3 regions of the Lysinibacillus sp. F12 genome follow, and region 3 is predicted to be linked to each of the others. Evidence: riboswitches for the same ligand, from Rfam matches in the RefSeq annotation. Region 3 holds a riboswitch; each other region holds the start of a gene.

Region 1 (5,916 bases), on a different contig from region 3:
TAACACCCTTATCAATTTCTCGTAGCGCAATTAATACCATACGCGCATAGAACGGAGCCGCACCGATAATTAAAGCAGGTAAAGCAGCATTGGCTCCACGGATTGTACCAAGTAAAAACTTAGTAAATGGAATTAATAAAATAATTAACACGATAAATGGAATAGAACGGAATATATTAACGAGTGACCCTGTTAAAAAACTAACAATTTTATTAGCCCATAACTGATTCGGACTAGTTAAAAACAGAACAATCCCAATGGCTAACCCTAGAATAAATGTAATAACTGTTGAAATGGCCGTCATATATAATGTTTCATATGTAGCCTGCCACATGCTATCCCAGTCTACATTCGGAAAGAGATTAGTTAGCATCTGCAATCACCTCCGTTTGCACTTCCACTGTATTTAAATAGCTTAAGGCTTCAGTCACGTTTGCTTTCGACCCATCAATTTGCACAATGAGAGTACCATATGCACCATTTTTGGTTTGCGAAATATTCCCATGTACAATGCTTACTTCCACATCGAATTGCTTTACTAGATGTGAAATAACTGGCTGTTCTGTTTTTTCACCAACAAAAATCAATTTGACAAGTTGTCCAGTTGGATAATTTGCTTTGATTTGTTCTACTGTATCCTGTGTTTCCTTTGTATTGGTAATTTGCGCTACAAATTTCTTAGTAATGGCAGCCTGAGGAGCCTGGAAAACTTGCAATACTTCTCCACGCTCTACAATTTCGCCTGCCTCCATCACTGCTACACGATGACAAATCTTGCGGATGACATGCATTTCATGAGTAATGAGGACAATCGTTAACCCTAAACGTTCATTAATATCCACCAGTAAATCAAGAATGGCATCTGTTGTCTCAGGGTCTAGAGCAGATGTAGCCTCATCACATAGTAAAACCTCTGGATTATTGGCTAATGCTCGCGCAATCCCTACACGTTGCTTTTGTCCACCAGAGAGCTGTGATGGATATGCTTGATCACGACCTTCTAGGCCAACAAGTGCTATCAATTCCTTCACCCGTGCCTCACGTTGAGCTTTTGATACACCTGCGATTTCTAATGGGAAGGCAATGTTTTCTGCAACTGTTCGTGACCAAAGTAGGTTGAAATGTTGAAAAATCATACTAACCTTTTGTCTAGCTGCTCTAAGCTTTTGACCTTTAATCGATGAAAAAGCCTGATTGTTCACTGTTACTGTTCCTGTTGTTGGTTTCTCTAAGCCATTAAGTAAACGAATCATCGTACTTTTACCAGCGCCACTATAGCCGATAATGCCAAAAATTTCACCCTTATTAATAGTCAGGTTAACATCTTTGACTGCCGTTAATTCGCCATTTGCTGTTTTGTATTTCTTCGTTATATTTTGAAGCTGTATCATAGCGAATACTCCTTTTCTTATATAAAAAAACCCCTCCACTTATAGACAAGTAGAAGGGGTCACGTATTATACGTTGAACCGTTCTCTCATCTTTCAAAGAAAAATCTTTGGGTGATTTGGCACCTTTTCACTATGTGATGGTTGCCGGGCTTCATAGGGCACTTCCCTCCGCCGCTCTTCATAAGAGTTCGATATATTTAATGTTTTAGTAATATATTTGTTACTTTACCACGCTAATAAAGTTCAGTCAATTGATTTTTTTAACAATTCGTACAAAAAAGGTACGGATTGAAAAGCATAAATCTTTTCTGTCACTTTGCCACCGTCACAAACAAGTAAGCACGGAACGCTTTCAATTTGATGCTCAAAAGCAATTTGCTCCAAAAAATTAATATTTGCTTTCCCTAGCTTTAGGTGAGGTAATAGTTGTTCTACAATTGACATCATTTTCGATGCCACTGCACAAGTACCGCACATCGGTGTATATAAATAAAACGCAGCTTTTTCTCCGGACTGTAATGCCGTTTCCCACTGCTCTTTCGACCATTCTTCCATTTAGTTCACGCAACCTTACAAAATATATTCATTATGGATTGAGAAATGCGCACGAAGTAAAATCATGGCTAACACTTTTCTAGGTGTCGTTTCTACTTCCTTATATGTTGGCATTGTCCGTAAATGCTCCGCTTCAGGATAATGTCTGTCCATTAATGCACGTAGCTTATCGCCTGAAGTATCGGCATCAAAAAAGGTAAATAGCTCATAGCCCTCATAGGGATCGATTAGCTCTTCTAATTGATGCACACCAATTGTTCCATTCGTACATAGTATTGTAACATTCTCGTTTAAAATTGGCTCAATTTGTAGCTTATCTGAGCGTCCTTCTACTATCAAGCATTTCCCATCGAACATTACGCCACCTCCATTTAGACATTCCCACTTATACGTTATTATATAATAAAAAACGCCGGTAGTTTCCGACGTTTTTTGATTATGGCTTGTCTTATTCTGCTGTCATCTCTTCGTATTGTTCTGCTGTCATAAGTTTATCAACTTCTGATGCATCAGCAGGCTCTACGACGATCATCCATGCTTTTTCATATGGTGATTCATTAACGAATTCTGGGCTATCTTCTAAATCTGCATTAACTTCAACTACAGTACCTGAGATTGGTGCATATAATTCAGAAACAGTTTTTACTGATTCTACGCTACCGAATGGATCATCCGTTTTGATTTCATCGCCAACTTGTGGAAGCTCAACGAAAACGATATCTCCTAATTCAGATTGTGCGAAGTGCGTAATACCAATACGTACTTTTCCATCTTCTACTTTAACCCATTCATGCTCTTCAGAGTAACGTAAGTCTTTCGGTGTGCTCATGCAAAAAACCCCTCCATAATTATGTAATATATTCACTTTCAGTGTGCCATACTTCTCCTATAAAAACAAGAATAAAAACGGCTATATCCAAGCTTGCTCAAAATCAGATTCTTTAAACCCTAAAGTTACTTTTTTTCCATCTGTTACGAGTGGACGTTTTATTAACATCCCATCCGAAGCAAGTAGCTCAAGCTGTTCTTCCTCAGTCATATCAGCTAGCTTGTCCTTCAAACCAAGGTCACGATATTTCATGCCTGAAGTATTAAAAAACTTCTTCAAAGGAAGACCACTGACTTGCCATAAAGCTGTTATTTCATCCTTTGTTGGCGGCTGCTCTACGATATGTACCTCTTCATAGGAAACGTCATGATCATTTAACCACTTTTGCGCTTTTTTACATGTTGTACATTTGGGATAATGGAAAAATTGAATCGTCATTAAAATGCTCCTTTGCTGTCTTTTTCTGTAGTATACCATCATAATCATCGAGAATGGTGGAACTTCGCTCATTTCCGTAAGTCTATCCATCCATTTTGTATTTTTATCCGTTACTTTGACAAATAATTTATTTGGCACAATAAAAAACTAGCTACCCACTTACGGATAGCTAGCATTTTCCTACGATTAAACGATATATTTTTCTGCTTCAATTAATTTCACAGATGCTTCACGTTTCTTCGTAATGAGGTTGTATGGATTATTACGTGTTAATTTACGTAATGCAGATAATGTCATACGTGCTGCATCACCATCTGCGGAAGCCAGAATTGTATCTTTTGCTTCTTTTTCGATTTCTGCAAATGCTTCTTGGCAGAAAATTTGAGTGTATAGCAATTTTTGATGTGCTTTTTCAACGCCATCACGAGCAATCGCTTTTTCTGTGCGTAATACAGCTGATTCCATTGCAAATAATTGATTAGCGATATTAGCAATATTCACTAATACTTCTTGCTCTTGATCAAGCTTCGCACCAAAGCGTTGTGCGGCTAAGCCTGCAGCTAATACAGCAATCTTCTTGGCATTTTTCACTAAGTATTTTTCCTGAGCTAGTGGTTCAGTGCCGATATCCTCTGGCATTAGCATTAGAAGCTCTTGCTGTAAATTTTGCGCAACCTGTAATAATGGCAGCTCACCTTTTAGTGCCTTTTTCATAAATGTACCTGGTACAATCATGCGATTAATTTCATTTGTACCTTCAAAAATTCGATTAATACGAGAATCACGGTATATACGCTCTACCTCATATTCAGCCATAAAGCCATAACCGCCGTGTAATTGTACAGCTTCATCTGCAATATAATCTAATGTTTCTGATCCAAATACTTTAGCAATGGAGCATTCAATCGCATATTCAGCGATAGCACCTGCAATCACTTTTCCTTCCTTTTGCTCCTCTGGGCTTAGCTGGCTTAAACGGTCTTCAAATAAACCCACAGTACGATAGTTTAATGACTCTGATGCATACAAATGAGAAGCCATTGTTGATAATTTTTCTTTTGTTAGGTTGAAGTCAGATAGCTTTGTTTTAAATTGCTGACGTTGGTTTGTATATTGTACCGCTAGCTCAAATGCGCGTTTTGATCCACCAATTGTTCCAACCCCTAGTTTATAGCGACCGATATTTAATATATTGAAGGCAATGACATGCCCACGACCAATTTCACCTAATAAATTTTCTACTGGCACTTCTGCATCTTCTAACACAAGTGTACGGGTAGATGAAGACTTAATCCCCATTTTCTTCTCCTCAGGACCGACTGAAACACCATTGAATGTACGTTCCACAATAAAGGCAGAGAACTTATCACCATCAATTTTAGCATAAACAACAAATACATCTGCAAAGCCCGCATTTGTAATCCATTGCTTTTCACCATTTAAAATATAATGTGTGCCTGCATCGTTTAGTTTCGCAGTTGTTTTTGCCCCTAAAGCATCCGAGCCTGAACCTGGCTCTGTTAAAGCATAAGCAGCAATTAATTCACCCGAGGCAAGCTTAGGTAAATATTTTTTCTTCTGATTCTCGTCACCGAATAGCACGATTGGTAATGAGCCAATCCCTACATGTGCACCATGAGTAATGGAGAAACCACCTGCTACAGACATTTTTTCTGCAATTAATGCTGAAGAAACTTTATCTAAGCCTAGTCCTTCGTATTCTTCTGGCACATCTGCTCCAAGCAAGCCTAATTCACCAGCACTTTTAAGGAGACGTACTGAGTGCTCGAATTCATGATGCTCTAAATTTTCAACTACAGGTAAAACTTCATTTGCTACATATTCTTCTGTTGTTTTGGCAATCATTTTATGCTCGTCAGTGAAATCTTCAGGTGTAAACACACGATCTAATTCCACATCTTCAATTAGAAATCCGCCGCCTTTAATGAAATCCGTTGTTTTTTCAGTCATATAAAATCCTCCCAATTTATCTATTTTGATAGTTTAATCCCCTATTGAATGCTGCCTCTTCAAAATCTGTAGTATTTGCTCAGAGGCTTGATTTTTATTCAGCCTACTCTCCTACCTTTTAGAGAAGGTTTCTGACGCTTTCATTTTGGTCCAAAAACCTTTTGCTGAGTGAAGACAAATATATAGAAAAGCTTGAAATATACTTGCTCGGAGGCAACCGGAAACAGTACACCTCAAGCTGATCTAGTGAAAAATTATAGAATTTCAAATACTCCAGCGGCTCCCATGCCGCCACCAATACACATAGTTACCACGCCATATTTCTTACCTTGACGCTTTAATTCATGAATAAGTTTTAGTGTTAAAATAGCACCCGTTGCACCAAGTGGATGTCCTAATGCGATAGCTCCACCATTTACATTGACCTTATCTTGGTCGATGCCTAAATGACGGACCACCTGTAAGGATTGCGATGCAAATGCTTCATTGATTTCCCATAGATCAATCGCATCTATTGATAAACCTGCGATTTCTAACGCTTTTGGTACCGCCACAATGGGACCAATCCCCATTACTTCAGGTGGTACACCACCCACTGCAAAACCTAGGAATTTTGCCATTGGTGTTAAACCTTGCTTGACTGCCTCTTCACGCTCCATTACCAATACAGCTGCTGCACCATCAGATGTTTGAGAAGCGTTCCCTGCTGTCACACTCCCTTTCACATGGAAA
Region 2 (5,916 bases), on a different contig from region 3:
ATAAACGGGAATATGATGTGGAGATTAATCCCGATACTGAAGTAGCGATTCTTGGTGGCACAAAAATTGGTCTTGTTGAGCTACCTTTGGCTGTGTTAAATCCAGGGGATACAATGCTATTACCAGACCCTGGCTATCCAGACTACTTATCAGGTGTTGTATTAGGTGATGTAAATTTTGAAGTGTTGCCACTTTTTGCTGAGAATCATTTCTTACCTGATTATGATGCCCTACCTAAAGAAGTTAAGGAAAAGGCCAAGTTACTGTACTTAAATTACCCAAATAATCCTACGGGTGGTACAGCAACACTTGAATTTTTTGAAGAAACTGTTCGCTTTGCTAAGGAGCATAATATCATCGTATCACATGATTTTGCATATGGTGCAATTGGATTTGATGGCAATAAGCCTATTAGCTTTTTACAGGCCAATGGCGCAAAAGAAGTTGGAATCGAAATGTACACATTATCAAAAACTTATAATATGGCAGGTTGGCGTATAGGCTTTGCTGTTGGTAATGCTGATTTAATTGCTGCGATTAATCTTATTCAGGATCATTTGTTTTGTAGTCAATTTCCAGCTATTCAACAAGCAGCAGCTATTGCCCTTACAGCTTCACAGGAATGTGCAGATGAGCTAAGAGCTACCTATGAGCGTCGTCGAAATGTTCTAATCGAAGAAGCGCATAGAATTGGCTGGCAAGTAACAGCACCAAAAGGCTCCTTCTTTGCCTGGCTCCCTGTCCCATTAGGTTTTACAAGCGAACAATTCGCCGATATATTGCTCGACAAAGCTGATATTGCAGTAGCCGCAGGTAATGGCTTTGGTCAATATGGGGAAGGCTATGTGCGTATTGGCTTGCTTGTAAGCGAGGAACGTTTACGAGAGGCCATCCAAAGAATTGAGCAATTGAAATTATTTTAACATGTAACCATATAGAGTCCTGTAGCTTTCACTAGCTACAGGACTTACTATTTTTCAATTTTCCTTGGAAAATCTAACACATGTTCTAATGGATAAAATTGTACGTGACCTGTTTCATCATCCATCTGACGGATATGCTGAATGCCTTGCACTTCTGCCAGTACTACATCTGCTGTTATGACGATATTTCCGCCCTTTATAAAATGACCGCCTGAAACCACTCCCCATTGATCACTCATGGAACCATGGAAATGCGTTTCATATCCTGCATCACGCTTACAAACCACTCCTGAACCTTGGATAAACTCGAGTGGCCCCTCTTTCTCTACCACATCACTAAATCGAACTTTAATGTGGGAGGTTTCATCGGGTACTAAATAAACAAAGCTACTTTTTTGAAAACTACCAATACAACTAATAATGGTTGCTGAATCAATATTATTCTCTTCACAAAGTGCCTCTATTCCTTCAATGATGTCTGTCCCCATGAGAAGACGTGCACTAATCACCTTACCAAATGAACCTATGCCATAATTAACTCTTACTGGCATTCTTCCCCCTCCTTCGCGACAAAATATTATAACAATATAAAAAATTTCAAAAATATTTATTGACTTACTATACCCTATAAATTATATTAGTTCTATCGGAAATACAAAAATATAATATGAATCTCTTATCAAGAGTAGCTGAGGGACTGGCCCTATGAAGCTCGGCAACCTCCTTTTATGAAGGAAGGTGCTAAATCCTGCAAACGAAATTCGTTTGATAGATAAGAGAGGACTTTTTTTCATGAGCCTCTCTTAATTTATAAGAGAGTTTTTTTATTTTCAAAAAACCGATAAAACAATTTTTGGAGGTAGTTTTCATGAAGAAGAAAAATAAATTTTTAGTAGGTTTAGCAAGTCTTACATTAGTAGCAGCACTAGCGGGCTGTGGCTCTAAAGAAGATAGTACAGGAAAAAGCGACGCTATCGATGAAAATAAAATTGTCGTGGGTGTCACTTCAGGACCTCATGAGCAAATTGCAGAGGTAGCTGCTAAAGTCGCAAAGGAAAAGGGGCTAGAAGTAGAACTAAAATCTTTTTCTGATTATGTTTTACCCAATACATCCTTAGCTGAAGGAGATCTTGATGCAAACAGCTATCAGCATAAACCTTTCCTCGATACTTTTAATAAAGATCACGATACAGATTTAGTACCAGTTGGCAAAACAATTTTAAATCCTATGGGGATTTACTCTGAAAAATATAAATCATTGGATGACGTTCCTGAAGGCGCAACATTTGGCTTACCGAATGACCCAACAAATGGAGCGCGAGCTCTCTTTGTTTTACAAGAGGCAGGCTATATTAAATTAAAAGATGGAGCGGACTTAACAGCATCTGTTCGTGACGTGGAAGAAAACAAAAAGAATTTAAAATTCATAGAATTAGAAGCCGCACAAATTCCTAAGCAGCTTAGTGAAGTAGATGTAGCTGCTATTAATACGAACTTTGCGCTGGAAGCTGGCATTAATCCACAAGAGGACTCTATTCTTTTAGAATCTACTGACTCTCCATATGTGAACTACATTGTCGTTCGTGCTGAAAATGAAAATGACCCAACAATTAAAAAATTCGTTGAGGCTTACCAGTCTGATGAAGTGCGCCAATTCATTGAAGAGGAATTCAAAGGTTCTGTAATCCCTATCTGGTAATACATGCCAAAAGCTGATATAAGGCTGAGAATCTGCCAATTGTCCACTATGGAAATCGCGCAGATTCTTGCTTTTTAGAAGCTAAGAAAGGAGCAAGTAATCTGATGATTCAATTACAAAATATATCAAAAGAATATAAGACGAAAAAAGGCAGTATTAAGGCAGTGGACGGAATTAATCTTCATGTAAAAAAAGGACAAATTCATGGTGTAATTGGGTATAGTGGTGCCGGTAAAAGTACGCTTATTCGTTGTGTTAATTTACTAGAGCGTCCCTCAGCAGGCAAGGTTTTGATTGATAATGTGGATATTACTACCCTTTCACTTCATGACTTACGTCAAACACGGCAAAAGATTGGCATGATTTTTCAACATTTTAATCTCTTAAAGACAGCAACAGTTTATAACAATATTGCGGTTCCCTTAAAGCTACTTGGTTATAACGAAACAGAAGTCCAAAATCGTGTGGCTAAATATGCCGAAATTGTAGGTTTAACAGAAAAGCTAGATAGCTACCCCAATCAGCTTTCAGGTGGACAAAAGCAACGTGTCGCAATTGCACGCGCTCTAGCGCAAGAGCCAGAGATTTTACTTAGTGATGAAGCAACAAGTGCCCTTGATCCTGAAACGACAGAGGCCATTCTTGAACTATTGTTAAAAATTAATCGTGAATTAGGAATTACAATCCTACTGATTACACATGAAATGAATGTTATTCAGAAAATATGTGATGAGGTATCTGTTCTAGAGGCCGGGAAAGTAGTTGAATTTGGTACGGCTATTGAGCTCTTTGCAAAGCCCCAACACCCTACTACAAGAAAGTTTTTAAGTACCATTTCACAGCGTAACTTAACTCCTTCTCTTATTGAGCAGCTAAATGTTTCAGGTAGCGTCATTCGTTTAACATTTCTTGGGGAAAGTACTGGGAAGCCATTATTAGCTGAAGTCAGCAAAGTATATGATGTACAACCAAACATCCTAACAGCCAATATTATTGAATTAAAAAACGGCATTGTCGGTAATATTGTGGTGCATTTAAACGGAGAGCCAAGCATTGTTCAAAAAGCGCTAACCTATTTTGCAGAGAATGGCGTTACTGTTGAAGAGTTAGGAGGAGAATTCCATGAATAATTTCTTTCATGATTGGTCTGAGGTTATTGGCAAAGCAATTATCGAAACATTTCAAATGGTCGGAATTTCATTATTCTTTTCCATTCTAATCGGTATACCTTTAGGTCTTTTAATTGTTTTAACACGACCTGGTCAATCCTTTGAAAATAAATTTTTCTATCAATTATTTAATTTAATCATCAATATTATCCGTTCAGTGCCATTCATCATCTTACTATTCTTCATTTTACCTTTTACAAAGGTTATCGTCGGTACAACGATTGGTGTTAAAGGCGTTATTGTTCCGCTTGTAGTTTATACAGCTCCTTATATTGCAAGACTGATGGAGTCAGCGCTTTTAGAGGTTGATTCTGGCGTTATCGAAGCCTACACAGCCATGGGTATTAAACGTCGCCATATCATTTGGCATGTATTATTACGTGAAGCACGCCCATCCATTATTTTAGGCTTAACGATTGCTACAATTGGATTGATTGGCGCAACAGCAATGGCGGGAATGGTTGGTGCTGGTGGTTTAGGCGACCTCGCTTACCGTTATGGTCATTTACGCTACGAGGTAGATGTCATGTATGCAACGGTGTTTATTTTAATCATCCTTGTACAAAGCATACAATCCATAGGCAATCGCATTTCAGCCAAATTGAAGAAAGACTAGGAGGAAGATATCCATGGCAACTGAGATTTATGTAGAGAAAAACGGCTATATCGCAACGCTAGTGTTAAACCGTCCCGACAAACGGAATTCTTTATCGAGAGCAATGTTCCAAGCGATCATAGACGAGCTAGAAGAGTTACGTACAGATATGTCTATCAAGCTATTAATTGTACGGGGTGTCAATGAAGTCGCCTTTTCCTCAGGCGCAGATATTAGTGAATTTTTAGATACCCGCTATGCGTCAGATAATGCTAAAGCCTATAATAATCTAGCTTTAAAGGCCATTGATGTCCTCTATAAATTTCCACATCCTACGATTGCCATGATTCAGGGCTTAGCGATTGGCGGCGGCTTAGAGTTAGCCAATGCATGTGACTTTAGATTGGCAACACCAAAGAGTAAGCTTGGCATTACCGCTGCGAACATTGGGATTGTCTATAATCTTGAAAGCACTAAACGACTTATAAATATTGTGGGTGTCGCGAAGGCTAAAGAGATTTTATACACAGCAAACATTTTTACAGCGGAGGAAGGAAAAAGCATTGGTTTGATTACTGCCCTTCATGAGCCGCAGGAAATTGAAAATGCCACTTTGCATTTTGCAGAGCATCTTTTAAAGAAATCACCTATTGCCAATGCAGGTAGTAAAAAAATAATTCAAGCTATTGTGGATGGTGAAAATGAAGAGAGTGATGAACTGGCTCAATTGATTCTCGATTCATTTAGTTCTGATGATTATAACGAAGGTATTCAAGCTTTTTTAAATAAAAGAAAGCCTATTTTCAATAAATAAGTGAGGTAGTAACGATGACAAATACAACTGATGGTGACCTACTCTTAAAAAATATCACTGCCCAAGCGCCCTTCCCCATTTGCTTTGCAGATTTAGAAAAAGCAGTAGCTGAAAAAATTCCCGCCGGACCATTCGGCTACATTCGCTCAGGAGCTGGCGGTGAACAAACATTACGCAATAATCGTTCAGCTTTTGAAAAGTACTCCATTGTTCCCCGCTTTTTAAATGATGTTTCAAACGTTCATACATCCATTAATTTATTCGGAAAAACATATCCAACACCATTGCTCTTTGCACCTGTAGGCATGAACGGAATGGTTCACGAGGAAGGTGAACTTGCCGCTGTACGCGCTGCCCAGCAATTAAATATGCCCTATATTCAAAGCACAGTCTCCACCTATGCACTCGAAGATGTTGCCGAAGCTGCCCCTTCAGCAACAAAATGGTTTCAATTGTATTGGTCTACAAATGAGGAAATTGCATTTAGTATGGCCGCACGAGCAGAGTCAGCAGGCTTTGAAGCCATTGTTTTAACAGTCGATACAGTAATGCTTGGATGGCGAGAAGAAGATGTACGCAATCAATTTTCACCATTAAAGCTAGGCTACGCAAAAGGAAATTACAAAAATGATCCTGTCTTTATGGCTTCTTTGCCTAATGATTCATTTGAATCGTATGTACAAGGCGTCTTGCAAAATGTCTTCCACCCTACACTC
Region 3 (5,916 bases):
GCTGCTGCTGGCTCCGATTGGGTCATTGATAAAGTGTATGATCAATCGGGCAACTTGATGGAGGAAGCAGGGAAAATGCCTTCCGATGAGCCACCTATTATTCATTTTAAAAAGGCGCCGAAAGTCTTAGGACAAATCAAGGGCTGGCAACCAAATGTGACGTTAGTAGGGTTTAAGCTAGAAGCAACCAATGACGAGGAGTTTTTGTTAGCACGTGCACGACTGCGAATGGAAACAGCCCATGCTCAATTAATGGTAGCCAATAGCTCTCAGTCTTTATATGGCGGGGACGAGCCCCATTGGATTGTACCTGCTGATGGACAGCCAACTAAAGTAATGGGCAAGCAAAAAACAGCCGAAGCTTTAATGCTGTATTTGCAAAATCAATAAATATGAACTGTGTAGAGAAATATTTCTACACAGTTTTTTCTTGTTTAAAAGCGGAGTATCATTTATTATTTACTTAACGGTCGGTAAAAAAGGAGGATTATAATGGGGAATAAAGAACAAACTTTTCAAAAAATCATAGATGTGGCTTATGTGATGTTTGCAACTAAAGGGTTTGAAAAAACAAGTTTAGCAATGATTGCTGCAGAGGTCGGTATATCAAAACCAGCCATTTACTATTATTTTCAATCAAAGGATCAATTAATTTCTTACTTATTTGATGCACTGTATAAAGAAATTCAACAGGATATCGCTGTGAATTATAAGGAGCTTTCTCATACGAATTTCAAGGAGAAATTACTCGAGCTAGGCTATAAGTCTATTGAAGCGCAGGGGAAGGATCCTTATTTTAATAAAATATTTAATCAATATGTACTATTAGCAGCTCGCGATGAAAACTATAAGAAACAATTAGTGGAGCTAGAAACTAGCTTTTTAACAAGCTTTGTTGAAGTCCTACGATATGGCGTGAAGCTAGGGGTGCTAGAGGATACTCCCCATATAGAAGCAAAGGCACAGATGCTAGCCCTGGTTTATGATAATATCGGTAATTTCATGTTAACAGGCAACCAATTGAACTATAGAGCTATTTGGAAGGAGGCAGTACATAGCGTTATCCAAGGGGACAAAAATGATCAATAACAATCGGCGCATTGAAGGTCTTGATTTTGCAAGAGCTCTCGCCATGCTAGGGATGTTCATTGTAAATTTTGGAGTCATAACAGGTTCTACAACGAATGGTTCAGCATGGATGATTACCTTACAAAATCTTTTCGAGGGGCGTGCTTCCGCTGTATTTGTCATGTTAGCAGGAATAGGGATAGCTTTAATGACTCGTCAGGCTAGAGAGACTAAGGACCCACTGCTTCTTCGTCAGAATCGACTTACTTTATGGAAAAGGTCGTTTTTGTTATTTACGATTGGGCTAATATTATATGTGATCGGCTGGACAGGAGATATATTACATTATTATGGCGTGTATATGTTTGTGGCCGCATGTCTGATTGCGCAATCCAAGAAAATGATGATCTTCATCATAGGTGCTATCCTCATCCTTTCACAATGGCTTCAAATTCAATTTAATTACCTTGCTGGTTGGCATCCAACATATGTCTTACTAGAGTATCTTGATTTTTGGACACCAGCAGGATTTATAAGAAATTTGATGTTTAATGGCTATCACCCACTATTCCCCTGGATTTGCTTCTTTCTGATGGGGATGTTAATCGGCACATTAGATTTAACAAATCGTACTATAAGAAAAATCTTACTAGTGACAGGTTTATTGCTAGTCATAATGACTGAGACTTTTTCAACATTATTTATTAAGATAACAACAACCATCCATTTATTAGATGTAGAGAGTGCATTGTATTTATTTGATACGGGACCGATTCCACCAAATATGATGTATGTCCTATCTAATTCGGCTTCGGCTATAGTCCTCATTGTAGGCTCCATCTATCTTGTAGAGACATGTAAAAATAAAGTCATTGAAGCTTTCATCTTAACCGGGCAAATGTCTTTAACCCATTATGTTGGCCATGTTTTTATAGGGATTGGGATACTAATTGTTTGCCAAAAGCTGGAGAATCAAACGCTTGCTTTTTCCATGCTGTATGCCTGCTGTTACTTTTTAGGATGTGTGTTTACTTCTGTTTGGTGGAGAGCTAAACATCATCGCGGTCCACTTGAATCCTTGATGAGGAAATGGAGTTCGAAATAAATTAGTAGATAGCCATCTATTTCTTACTGATTAGGCATAAAATACTTTAGGTATAGGCAGTTTTCTAATCTAAAATACACATTACAAAGTATTCAGCTAGGTTTTCTAATATTTTATATTGACAATCGTATAACAGAATTATAGAATTATTTTCAAGAAACGCAGTACTCTTATCGAGAGAGGTGGAGGGACCTGGCCCAATGAAGCCTCGGCAACCGAAAAAATAGGTGCCAAATCCAACAGATGTATCTGAGAGATAGGAGGGGCTATCAATTAGCTTGATGCATTGGCCTCTTTTGTACAACAAGAATCAGAAAGAAGGGGTGTATCGTATGGCTCAGTCGACAAAGGTAGAAGATAAGAAATTAGAGGCTATTGCAAAGGCCATTCAAAATCTTGAATTTGGTGAAGTGCATATTACGATTCAGGATGGTGTAATTGTTCAAATTAATAGGCTTGAAAAGCAGAGATTTCCACAAAAGAAATAAAGATCATTTCAGATGAACGATGTGAAAAGGCCACCAATAAGCATGGTTTCCGTTGCTTACAAGTGGCCCTTTTTTTATGAGAATTAGCTATAAAAGCTTTTTGGAATCTGACCGATATGACGGCGATGGTAGAGAAGCGGTTCCTTTTGAGAATTTGTAATATCTAGTACTTGCCCAATAAAAATAGTATGATCGCCAGCATCTATCTGTTGAAATGATTTACATTGTAAAATAGCTGCTGTATCATGTAAAATCGGTAGCCCAAATGATGAAGTAGACCATTTTGCCTGAGCAAAGCGATCTGGGACTTTACTTGCAAATAATGTACATAAATGCTCTTGATCACTCGCTAAAATATTAACAGCGAATTTTCCAGCACCCATAAAATAAGGATGGAGCTGAGATTTTTTATCCAGTGACCATAAAATAAGTAGTGGGTCAATGGAAACAGATGCAAAAGAATTGACGGTTAAGCCAATTGGATTCGTTTCATGACATGCTGTAACAACCGTTACACCTGTAGGATAGTTACCTAATGCCAATTTAAAAGCAGCTACATGATCTGTCATTCAAATCACCTCTTTATAGTGAGTAATAAATTAGTTAACGGAGTTAGTAGGGAAATTGCACTTTTTTTCATACCAGCTAGTAACTCCTTTTCTTAAGTAAATATTAAATCAATTACACATCTAGGTAAAGCTAATGGGGGAAAGAAAGGGGAATTGCCATGACTTTATATTTTGATCATCTGGTACATCAAGTAGAATCTCCGGAAAATATAAAGGTTTTCTTCAATAAACGAAATGTCCATACAGTGAACGGTGGTCAACACACGATGTGGGGGACTTACAATACGCTAAGCTACTTTGGCTTAAGCTATATTGAACAAATCGCTATTTATGATCGTGATTTATTTGAGCAAGCGGCCCAGTACCCATATTCCCTACATTATACGTTTAAACGTAATCATGAGCGCCAAGGATTTTCACGAATTGCCTTGCGCACCCAAAATATTGAAGAAGAGGGTCAACGATTGCGTGCATTGGGCTTTGATGTATATGGTCCCGATGCTTGTAGTCGAACAAGACCAGATGGCACGATAATCGAATGGAAGCTATTGCATTTTGGCAGGGCTGACCTTGCATTGGATTTCCCATTCTTAATTGAATGGGCAGATGAAGATGAGAAACGTCTTGCTCAATTAAAAGCTAGTGGCGCGATTGATGAAACGCAAGCTATTACCATGGAATCGATTCAGTTTTATGTCAGGGATGTGGAGAAGACGGTGCAGCTTTGGCAGAAGGTATTACAGCTACCCAAGTTTGTGCAGCATGAGCAGTTTGTGTCTCTACAGCTACCGAATATGCGCTTGGATTTTTATGAGGAAGCGGCAGCATCTAGCATGACGCTCGGGCATTTAAAAGAAGGGCCTATCGGTGTAACATTGAACGATCCACACAGAACCAAGGAAACATTAGTTTGTCCAGGTGCTTTTTATTGGATTAATAGATAAATTAAAAATCCACTTCAATCGTTGAAGTGGATTTTTATGTGTAAACATGTCAAAAAGCGGATTGAACTATTTTTAAATATTTCATCCACCTTCAGTTTCCTAGCTTATAATTTTACAACATTTGATGCTTGCGGGCCGCGATTGCCTTCCACAACATCAAATGAAACCTTTTGACCTTCTTCAAGTGTACGGAAGCCTTCCTCCTGGATGCCCGTAAAATGTACAAATACATCTTCTCCATCATCACATTCAATAAAGCCATAGCCCTTTTCATTATTGAACCACTTTACGATCCCCTGTTGCATAAGCATTCGCCTCCAATGCGCTTGAAAGTAAAATAAAGTTAAAGAAATCGTGCTATCAATGAGAAAATGTGAAAAAATAGCATTTTCTCTTAGAACATACATGAATTGAACAAAAATGTCAATTGATTGTCGGAATGCGAGCATATCTGGCTTTCTTTTTTTTCACAATTAAGACTATAATGGAAATGAACAACATAGAAAGTAGGATGCCAAATGACAACGAAAAATCAACCATTAACAGATTTAGAAATCGCGAGTCAAGCAGTAATCAAACCTATTACGGAAATTGCCCATGCTGCAGGTATTCCAGAGGATGCACTTGAGCAGTATGGCCGCTACAAAGCAAAGATTGACCCATTAAAAATTACAGCTCAAGGTGAGGACGCAAAGGTTGTGTTAGTGTCAGCTATTAGTCCAACCCCAGCAGGTGAAGGAAAGTCAACTGTGACTGTAGGACTAGCTGATGCCCTTCATCAATTAAATAAGAAAGTGATGGTAGCGTTACGTGAACCTTCGCTTGGTCCAGTAATGGGCGTAAAAGGTGGCGCAACTGGTGGGGGCTACGCACAGGTTGTACCAATGGAGGATATTAACTTACACTTCACTGGTGATCTTCATGCGATAACAACAGCCAACAATGCTTTATCTGCATTTATTGATAATCATATCCACCAAGGGAATGTCTTAAACATTGATCCACGACGTATTATTTGGAAACGTGTGATGGATTTGAATGATCGCTCATTACGTAAAGTGATTGTGGGATTAGGTGGACCTGTTCAGGGCATGCCGCGTGAAGATGGCTTTGATATTACGGTTGCCTCGGAAATTATGGCAGTGTTCTGTTTAGCAACAAGTATTGAGGATTTGCGCGAACGCATCGCTAGCATCGTGATTGGCTATACCTTTGAGCGTGAGCCTGTCTTTGTGCGTGATTTACAGGTAGAGGGTGCCTTAACATTATTATTAAAGGATGCCTTTAAGCCAAACTTAGTACAAACATTGGAAGGGACACCAGCAATTATACACGGTGGTCCATTTGCAAATATTGCCCACGGCTGTAACTCCATTATGGCGACACAAACTGCTCGTAAACTAGCGGATATTGTGGTGACGGAAGCGGGCTTCGGCTCTGATTTAGGTGCTGAAAAGTTCATGAATATTAAAGCACGTAAAGCAGGCTTTAAGCCAAGTGCCGTTGTGATTGTAGCAACGATTCGTGCATTAAAAATGCACGGTGGTGTTCCAAAAACATCACTTGTCGGTGAAAATGTGGAAGCACTGCTCCAAGGGATTGAAAATTTAGCTAAACACGTCGACACGGTACGTACATTTGGTGTTGAACCGATTATTGCATTAAATCGTTTCATTACAGACACAGAGGCAGAGCTGGAAGCAGTTCTAAACTGGTGCCAAGAAAACCATGTACGTATTGCC

What was found. A riboswitch is a leader RNA that binds a small molecule or an ion and turns the genes downstream of it on or off. The one in region 3 is predicted to bind S-adenosylmethionine.
Region 1: another riboswitch for S-adenosylmethionine. It lies ahead of AC3CH7_RS18195 (methionine ABC transporter ATP-binding protein); the one in region 3 lies ahead of AC3CH7_RS02115 (YezD family protein).
Region 2: another riboswitch for S-adenosylmethionine. It lies ahead of AC3CH7_RS21750 (MetQ/NlpA family ABC transporter substrate-binding protein); the one in region 3 lies ahead of AC3CH7_RS02115 (YezD family protein).

What each region holds. Positions count from the first base shown of each region.
Region 1 covers NZ_JBYMLP010000004.1:74,590-80,505, forward strand. The annotation lists gene AC3CH7_RS18190 (methionine ABC transporter permease) at 1-373, opposite strand, end outside; gene AC3CH7_RS18195 (methionine ABC transporter ATP-binding protein) at 363-1,391, opposite strand; SAM riboswitch class I at 1,475-1,578, opposite strand; gene AC3CH7_RS18200 (thioredoxin family protein) at 1,635-1,946, opposite strand; gene AC3CH7_RS18205 (toprim domain-containing protein) at 1,962-2,303, opposite strand; gene gcvH (glycine cleavage system protein GcvH) at 2,395-2,775, opposite strand; gene AC3CH7_RS18215 (arsenate reductase family protein) at 2,857-3,213, opposite strand; gene AC3CH7_RS18220 (acyl-CoA dehydrogenase family protein) at 3,400-5,184, opposite strand; gene AC3CH7_RS18225 (acetyl-CoA C-acetyltransferase) at 5,439-5,916, opposite strand, start outside.
Region 2 covers NZ_JBYMLP010000007.1:19,866-25,781, reverse strand. The annotation lists gene AC3CH7_RS21760 (pyridoxal phosphate-dependent aminotransferase) at 1-923, shown strand, start outside; gene AC3CH7_RS21755 (PPC domain-containing DNA-binding protein) at 971-1,474, opposite strand; SAM riboswitch class I at 1,597-1,702, shown strand; gene AC3CH7_RS21750 (MetQ/NlpA family ABC transporter substrate-binding protein) at 1,792-2,622, shown strand; gene AC3CH7_RS21745 (methionine ABC transporter ATP-binding protein) at 2,727-3,752, shown strand; gene AC3CH7_RS21740 (methionine ABC transporter permease) at 3,745-4,407, shown strand; gene AC3CH7_RS21735 (enoyl-CoA hydratase/isomerase family protein) at 4,421-5,200, shown strand; gene AC3CH7_RS21730 (alpha-hydroxy acid oxidase) at 5,215-5,916, shown strand, end outside.
Region 3 covers NZ_JBYMLP010000001.1:380,624-386,539, reverse strand. The annotation lists gene AC3CH7_RS02130 (phosphopantothenoylcysteine decarboxylase domain-containing protein) at 1-390, shown strand, start outside; gene AC3CH7_RS02125 (TetR/AcrR family transcriptional regulator) at 493-1,089, shown strand; gene AC3CH7_RS02120 (DUF418 domain-containing protein) at 1,079-2,173, shown strand; SAM riboswitch class I at 2,341-2,436, shown strand; gene AC3CH7_RS02115 (YezD family protein) at 2,506-2,661, shown strand; gene AC3CH7_RS02110 (flavin reductase family protein) at 2,745-3,230, opposite strand; gene AC3CH7_RS02105 (VOC family protein) at 3,389-4,174, shown strand; gene AC3CH7_RS02100 (cold-shock protein) at 4,279-4,479, opposite strand; gene AC3CH7_RS02095 (formate--tetrahydrofolate ligase) at 4,693-5,916, shown strand, end outside.